One region of the Pleomorphomonas sp. PLEO genome, then DNA from elsewhere that is predicted to be linked to it. Evidence: predicted binding sites of a transcription regulator. Region 1 holds the regulator's gene; the other holds the start of a gene.
What was found. The regulator PhoB, encoded in region 1, activates phosphate uptake and scavenging genes when phosphate is short. The targets are predictions, from matches to a motif close to TGTCATNNANCTGTCAT.
Positions count from the first base shown of each region.

Region 2: AB6N07_RS08590 (PhoX family phosphatase) is a predicted target of PhoB. The motif match lies at 1,612-1,628, and genes of this name have one in related genera.

Region 1 covers NZ_CP166625.1:594,991-598,405, forward strand. The annotation lists gene pstA (phosphate ABC transporter permease PstA) at 1-19, shown strand, start outside; gene pstB (phosphate ABC transporter ATP-binding protein PstB) at 41-859, shown strand; gene phoU (phosphate signaling complex protein PhoU) at 882-1,589, shown strand; gene phoB (phosphate regulon transcriptional regulator PhoB) at 1,612-2,307, shown strand; gene coaBC (bifunctional phosphopantothenoylcysteine decarboxylase/phosphopantothenate--cysteine ligase CoaBC) at 2,491-3,415, shown strand, end outside.
Region 2 covers NZ_CP166625.1:1,889,872-1,893,286, reverse strand. The annotation lists gene AB6N07_RS08600 (PLP-dependent aminotransferase family protein) at 1-329, opposite strand, end outside; gene AB6N07_RS08595 (DUF1330 domain-containing protein) at 566-862, opposite strand; gene AB6N07_RS08590 (PhoX family phosphatase) at 1,795-3,415, shown strand, end outside.

The sequences.
Region 1 (3,415 bases):
CTTCGAGCGCCGCTGGTAACCGTATCCTCGGAGTTTCGCCATGTCCGCAGTTCAGACCGCGACGCCTTTCGAGACCGTTCGCACCCCAGATCCAGCCAGCCGGCCGATCAAGATCCACGCGGCGACCGTCAGGGTAACCTATGGTCAGAAGGAAGCCCTGCACGGGGTTTCCATCGATATCGCCGAGAAGGCAGTCACCGCTTTCATCGGGCCCTCGGGCTGTGGCAAGTCCACCTTCCTGCGTTGCATCAACCGCATGAACGACACCATCGCCGGGGCCCGCGTCGAGGGCACCATTACCCTCGACGATCGCAATATCTATGATCCAGACCTCGACGTGGTCGAGCTCAGAGCACGTGTTGGCATGGTGTTCCAGAAGCCGAATCCGTTCCCGAAATCGATCTTCGACAATGTTGCCTACGGGCCGCGCATCCACGGTCTCGCCCGCTCCAAGGCCGATCTTGAGGAAATCGTCGTCACCTCGCTTCAGAAGGCGTCGCTTTTCAACGAAGTGAAAGATCGCCTCAACGAGCCTGGAACCGGCCTGTCCGGCGGTCAGCAGCAGCGGCTTTGCATTGCGCGCGCCATCGCCGTATCGCCGGAAGTCATCTTGATGGACGAGCCCTGTTCGGCACTCGACCCGATCGCCACCGCCAAGGTGGAGGAGCTGATCGACGAACTTCGCGCCAACTTCACGATCGTCATCGTGACGCACTCGATGCAGCAGGCCGCGCGCGTGTCGCAACGCACCGCCTTTTTCCATCTCGGGCATCTGATTGAAGAAGGCCCCACCGACCACGTCTTCACCAACCCGCTCGAGCAGCGGACGCAAGACTACATTACGGGCCGCTTCGGCTGACCGGAAACGGCAGGAGATTTCCATGGAACATACGGTTTCCGCCTACGACGACGACCTCAAGGCAATCGCACGCATGGTCACCGAGATCGGCGGCCTCGCAGAGCGCGCGGTTGGTGACGCTGTCGAATCGCTGACGCGCCTCGACATTGGCCTCGCGCAACGCGTGATCGCCAACGACAAGGAACTCGACCGGCTTCAGCGCGAGATTGAGGACAAGTCGATCCTGGTGATTGCCCGTCGTCAGCCGATGGCCAGCGACCTCCGAGAAATCGTCGGCGCCATGCGCATCGCCAACGATATCGAACGCGTCGGCGATCTTGCCAAGAACATTGCCAAGCGCGTCGTCGCCATCAACGGCGTCTTCCCGCACAAGCAGCTGATCACCGGTGTCGAGCATCTTTGCGAGATCGCGCTGCAGCAGCTCAAAAAGGTGCTGGACGCCTATGCCAGCCAGGATGACCAGGCGGCCAACGCCGTCCGTCAACGCGACAACGAGATCGACGCGCTCTACACTTCACTGTTCCGCGAACTCCTCACCTATATGATGGAGGATCCGCGAAACCTCACGTTCTGCATCCACCTCTTGTTCTGTGCCAAGAACATCGAGCGTATCGGCGACCACGCAACGAACATTGCCGAATCGGTGCACTATGTGGTGACGGGCCGGTCTTACGAGGATGAGCGGCCGAAAGCCGACACCTCGATCGCCAGTACCATCGCCGGATCCTGAGCTGCGGGAGCTGAAAACGACCATGGCCAAGGTGATGATCGTCGAGGACGAAGAGGCGGTGTCGTTGATGCTGCGCTACAACCTTGAGGCCGAGGGCTTCGAGGTCGAGCAGGCGTTTCGCGGCGACGAGGCCGACATTCGCCTCAAGGAGATCACTCCTGATCTGTTGCTGCTCGACTGGATGCTGCCGGGCCTTTCGGGTATCGAGCTTTGCCGTCGCCTCAGGGCACGACCAGAGACCGAGCGGCTGCCGGTGATCATGCTGACGGCGCGTGGCGAGGAATCGGAACGGGTGCGCGGCCTTGCCACCGGCGCCGACGATTATGTCGTAAAGCCCTTCTCGGTTCCGGAGTTGATTGCCCGCGTCAAGGCGATGCTGAGGCGCGCCAAACCGGAGACGGTATCGAACCTTCTGATGGCCGGTGACATCGAGCTGGATCGGGAGACTCGGCGTGTTCGTCGCTCGGCGCGCGAAATTCATCTCGGACCGACGGAATTCCGCCTGCTGGAATTCCTGATGCAGTCGCCGGGCCGGGTGTTTTCGCGTGAGCAGCTTCTCAACGGTGTTTGGGGTCATGACGTTTACGTCGATGAGCGAACCGTCGATGTCCATGTCGGCCGCCTCAGAAAGTCGATCAACCGCGGTCGCGTCCGTGACCCTATCCGCACGGTGCGCGGTTCCGGCTATTCCTTCGACGAGAAATTCGCGACCAGTTGAAGGTTTGGCGAGCGGGCGGTCTGCCCTCCGCTCGCCAGATCGGCTTCAAGGCGTCTTTGCCTCAAATGGTGTTGAGGGCTTTGGCGGTTGGCTTTCGAAGCCTGCTCAGGCGGCTTCTTGTCGCTTACCTTCCGCGTCCTGATGGTCTAGGTTCCCCTCCGATTATGCAGGAGAGGGCCTGACATGCTGGCGGGCAAGCGCATTCTGATCGTCATTGGTGGCGGTATCGCCGCCTACAAGGTGCTTGAAGTCATTCGGCGCCTCAAAGAACGCGGCGCCGAGGTCCGGGTGATCCTGACGCGCTCGGGCAAGGAATTCGTGACGCCGATGACGGTGGGCGCACTCTCCGGCCAGAAGGTGTTCAGCGACCTGTTCGACCCCACCGAAGAGCAGGATATCGGCCACATCGTGCTGTCTCGCGACACCGACCTGGTCCTGGTGGCGCCAGCTACCGCCAATCTCATCGCCCGCATGGCGAACGGCATTGCCGACGAGCTTGCCACGGCAAGCCTGCTTGCCGCCGCTGCGCCGATCATCATCTGCCCGGCCATGAACCAACGCATGTGGGCGCATCCGGCAACCCAACGGAATGCGGCGCAGCTTGCCGCCGACGGTGTTCGTTTCATCGGCCCGGCCGAAGGGCGAATGGCCGAGCGTGGCGAAGCCGGGGTTGGCCGTCTGTCCGAGCCGATGGAGATCGTCGCCAGCGTGGAGGCCTTTTTTGCCGAAGGCGAGCGGGCAAAGCTGCTCGCCGGCAGGCATGTGCTCGTCACATCCGGCCCGACCATCGAGCCGATTGACCCGGTGCGCTTCATCACCAACCGTTCCTCGGGCAAGCAGGGGCATGCCATTGCCGCCGCCGCCGCGCGAGCCGGCGCCCGAGTAACGCTCATATCCGGTCCCGTCTCCATCCCCGACCCGCTGGGCGTCAGTATCGTCCGTGTCGAAACGGCGCGTGAAATGCTCGACGCGGTGTTCGCCGCTCTGCCGGCCGACGTGGCTGTGATGGCCGCCGCCGTTTCCGATTGGCGGCCGTCGGAAGTCGCAGCTGAAAAGATCAAGAAGGCGGCAGGTGATCCGCCGCCGCTGTCTTTCGTTGAAAACCCAG
Region 2 (3,415 bases), 1.3 Mb from region 1:
AGCTTGCGGAAATCGAACGCCGCCGGCTGCGGCGGAATGTTCATGCTGAGATCGATCAGCGGCTGGGCGACATCCCCGCCCTCCCCGTCCATCGCCTCGCGGATAAAGGTGCCCCGGCCGGCCTGCGCTGCCACCAGCCCCCGACGGCCCGCCTCATTGAAGGCCCGCGTCACCGTCGTCAGATCGACGCCCAGCGCCTCGGCAATGGCGCGCTGCGCCGGCAGCCGGTCGCCGCGCGCCACCCGTCCCGCGCGAATATCCGCTTCGAGAGCATCGACGATGCCCAGATATTTCGTCCGGGCACTCTCGATCAACCGCGGCTTCCACATGGCGCCCTCTTTCGTGTACGGCTCATAAGCATACATACGTATACTGTGTATGGCACCAAAAGGAAAGCGGCGTTTCGCCAAATCCGGCATTATCCCGGACTTTATCCGCGTATTGATCCCGGAGCGGCATCTTCAAATGTATGGCTATATCGCATACACAATGGCTCAGCCATGTATGGCGGCGGCCAGGCACCCGACGACCCGCCTGATCCGGCCGCCCCTTGCCGAAAGCGCCCCTAGCTCTCATCCTTGCCATGCAGGAGGATGCTGTCGCACTTGGCGCCGCCGAGCCGATGCACAACGATCGCCTGATACTCCGGCGAGCTGTACCAGGCGAGCAGATCGGCCTCGCTGGGAAAGCGGATCAGCACCGAGCGCGTATAGGGCCAGTCGCCCTCCAGCACCGTCGGCGCCGCGTCGACGGCGAGATATTCGCCGTTAAAGCGTGCGAACACCTCATCGCAGGCCTCGAGATAACGCTGGTACTCGGCGGGGTCGTCGATGCGGATCTGAGCCACGAAATAGGCGGTCATCATGTGCCTCGGAAGATGGACCCTCGCCGGACCAGCAGCGCGCTACTACCCAGCTGTTTCCTATATATAATTCACCTGACCGCACGCGGACGCAACGATCAATCCGCCATCCCGCGCAAGGGCAACCATAAAAACGATCAAGCCGTCACCCCCGCTTGAGAAGAGGACCTCAGGCAGGCTGGAGCCAGCGGCCACTATCGCGCTCCAAGCACGCAGGGAGCCTGATACCTCCCTCCCCACCTTCTCGTCCCGAGGTCCTCGCCTTCGCGAGGAGGGAAGGTGAATTATATATAGGAAACAGCTGGATAGCGCACCCGGACACGGTCGGTTAGTGGTTAGCTCCCGCTATCTATCAAGCTGTCTTCCTCTGCGAAGGCAGAGGACCTCAGGCAGGATGGAGCAAGCGGCCAATATCGCGCCCCAAGCACGCAGGGAGCCTGATACCTCCCTCCCCACCTTCTCGTCCCGAGGTCCTCGCCTTCGCGAGGATGACAGGTGAACTATATATAGGAAACAGCTGGATAGCGCACCCGGACACGGTCGGTTAGTGGTTAGCTCCCGCTATCTATCAAGCTGTCATCCTCTGCGAAGGCAGAGGACCTCAGGCAGGATGGAGCCGGCGGCCAATATCGCGCTCCAAGCACGCAGGGAGCCCGATGCCTCCCTCCCCACGGTCTCCTCCCGTACCCCATCTCAGCCGGCTATCCTCCGTCAACCGAAAGCAGTGGGCCCCATCCAAACCTGCGGGTCGTCACCAAGTTTTCGTGGAAGGTTGCTAGGCTAGCGCAGGGCCAGGGCGGCACGGCTGGATTGCGCGGCGTATCGGCGCAGAATTCGTTTTGAAACAGTACTTTATACATCTCCGACGAACCCGCGTTCGCCGGAGGCCTCAGGCGTGGTCGCCCAACCTTTCCCTGGATTTGGAGGCATCGATGTCGGACAGGCAGAAAACACGCGCAAGACCCAATGCACGGCGCGAATTCGGCGAAACCTATGGCGAGATCCTGGCGCGCGGCATCGAACGGCGCACGCTGCTGAAAGGCCTTGTCGCCGGAGCGGCGACGGCCCTGGTCGCCCGGCATGTCGGCATCCCCCAGGCGATGGCCGCCGACGGCAAGGGGCTGGACTTTGCCGAGCTCAAGCGGGTGCGCGACGAACACGACCATTGGCCGGACGGCTACCGCCGCCAGATCCTGCTGCGCTGGGGCGACGGCATTTTCCCCGACAGCCCGAAGTTCGATCTCGCCACGCTGAACGGCCCGGCGGCGGCGCGCCAGTTCGGCTACAACAACGACTTCACGCAATATCTGCCGCTGCCCTGGGGCACCGATAGTTCCGATCACGGGTTGATGGTCGTCAGCCACGAATATGCGACGCCCTTCCTGATGTTTCCCGGCCTCAACAAGGACGACTACCGGGAAAAGATGTCGGAGGATCAGATCCGCGCCGTGATGGCCTCCGTCGGCGTCAGCATCGTCGAGGTGCGCAAGGCCGGCGCCGAATGGCAGGTGGTCGCCGACGGCAAGTACAATCGCCGCGTCCACATGGGCACCGAGATGGCGATCTCCGGCCCCGCCGCCGGCCACGACGGACTGAAGACCAAGGCCGACCCGACCGGCACCAGCGTGTTCGGCACCATCTCCAACTGCAACGGCGGCATCACCCCCTGGGGCACCATGCTCTCGGGCGAGGAAGGGGCGATGGACGTGTTCGCCGGCGACTACAAGGTGCTCGCCGACCAGGAACTGGTGGAGCGCCAGGGCTGGGACGAGGACGAAAACGATATCTACGCCGCCGGCCGCGTCGAACCGCGCCTCAACTTCGAGACCGAGCCGAACGAGTGGATGCGCTTTGACTGGGTGGTGGAGATCGACCCCTTCGACCCCGAAGCCAAGCCGATCAAGCGCACGGCGCTCGGCCGCATGACGCACGAGGGCGCCCAGTGCTGCGTCGCCCCCGATGGCCGGCTGGTCGTGTTCATGGGCGATGACGACGATTTCGAATATCTCTATCGCTTCGTCACGCGCGATCCCTGGAACCCCACCGACCGCGCCGCCAACAAGAACCTGCTCGACCACGGCACGCTGTCGGTGGCCAAATTCTCCGCCGACGGCTCCATGCAATGGCTGCCGCTGATCGCCGGTGAAGGCCCTCTGACCGCCGCCGCCGGGTTTGCCAGCCAGGCCGACGTCTGCCTGAAGACGCGGGCCGCCGCCGATTTGGTCGGCGCCACGCCGATGGACTCCCCCGAGGGCTTCATCATCCACCAGGGCACCGGCAAGCTCTATGTCGCCATGACCGAAAACGAAAAGCGCCTCGCCTCGGGCGAAGGCGATGCGAAAAAGCAGGTCAACGTCGCCAACCCGCGCGGCCCCAACCCGCACGGCCATCTCCTCGAGATCACCGTGCCCCGCATCAGTGACAAGCCCGACTACGCGGCCGACCATCTTCAGTGGGATGTGTTCGTGCTGTGCGGCGACCCCGCCAAGCCAGAGGACGGCGCCATGTTCCATCCCGGCACTTCGGCCAATGGCTGGTTCACCGACCCGGACA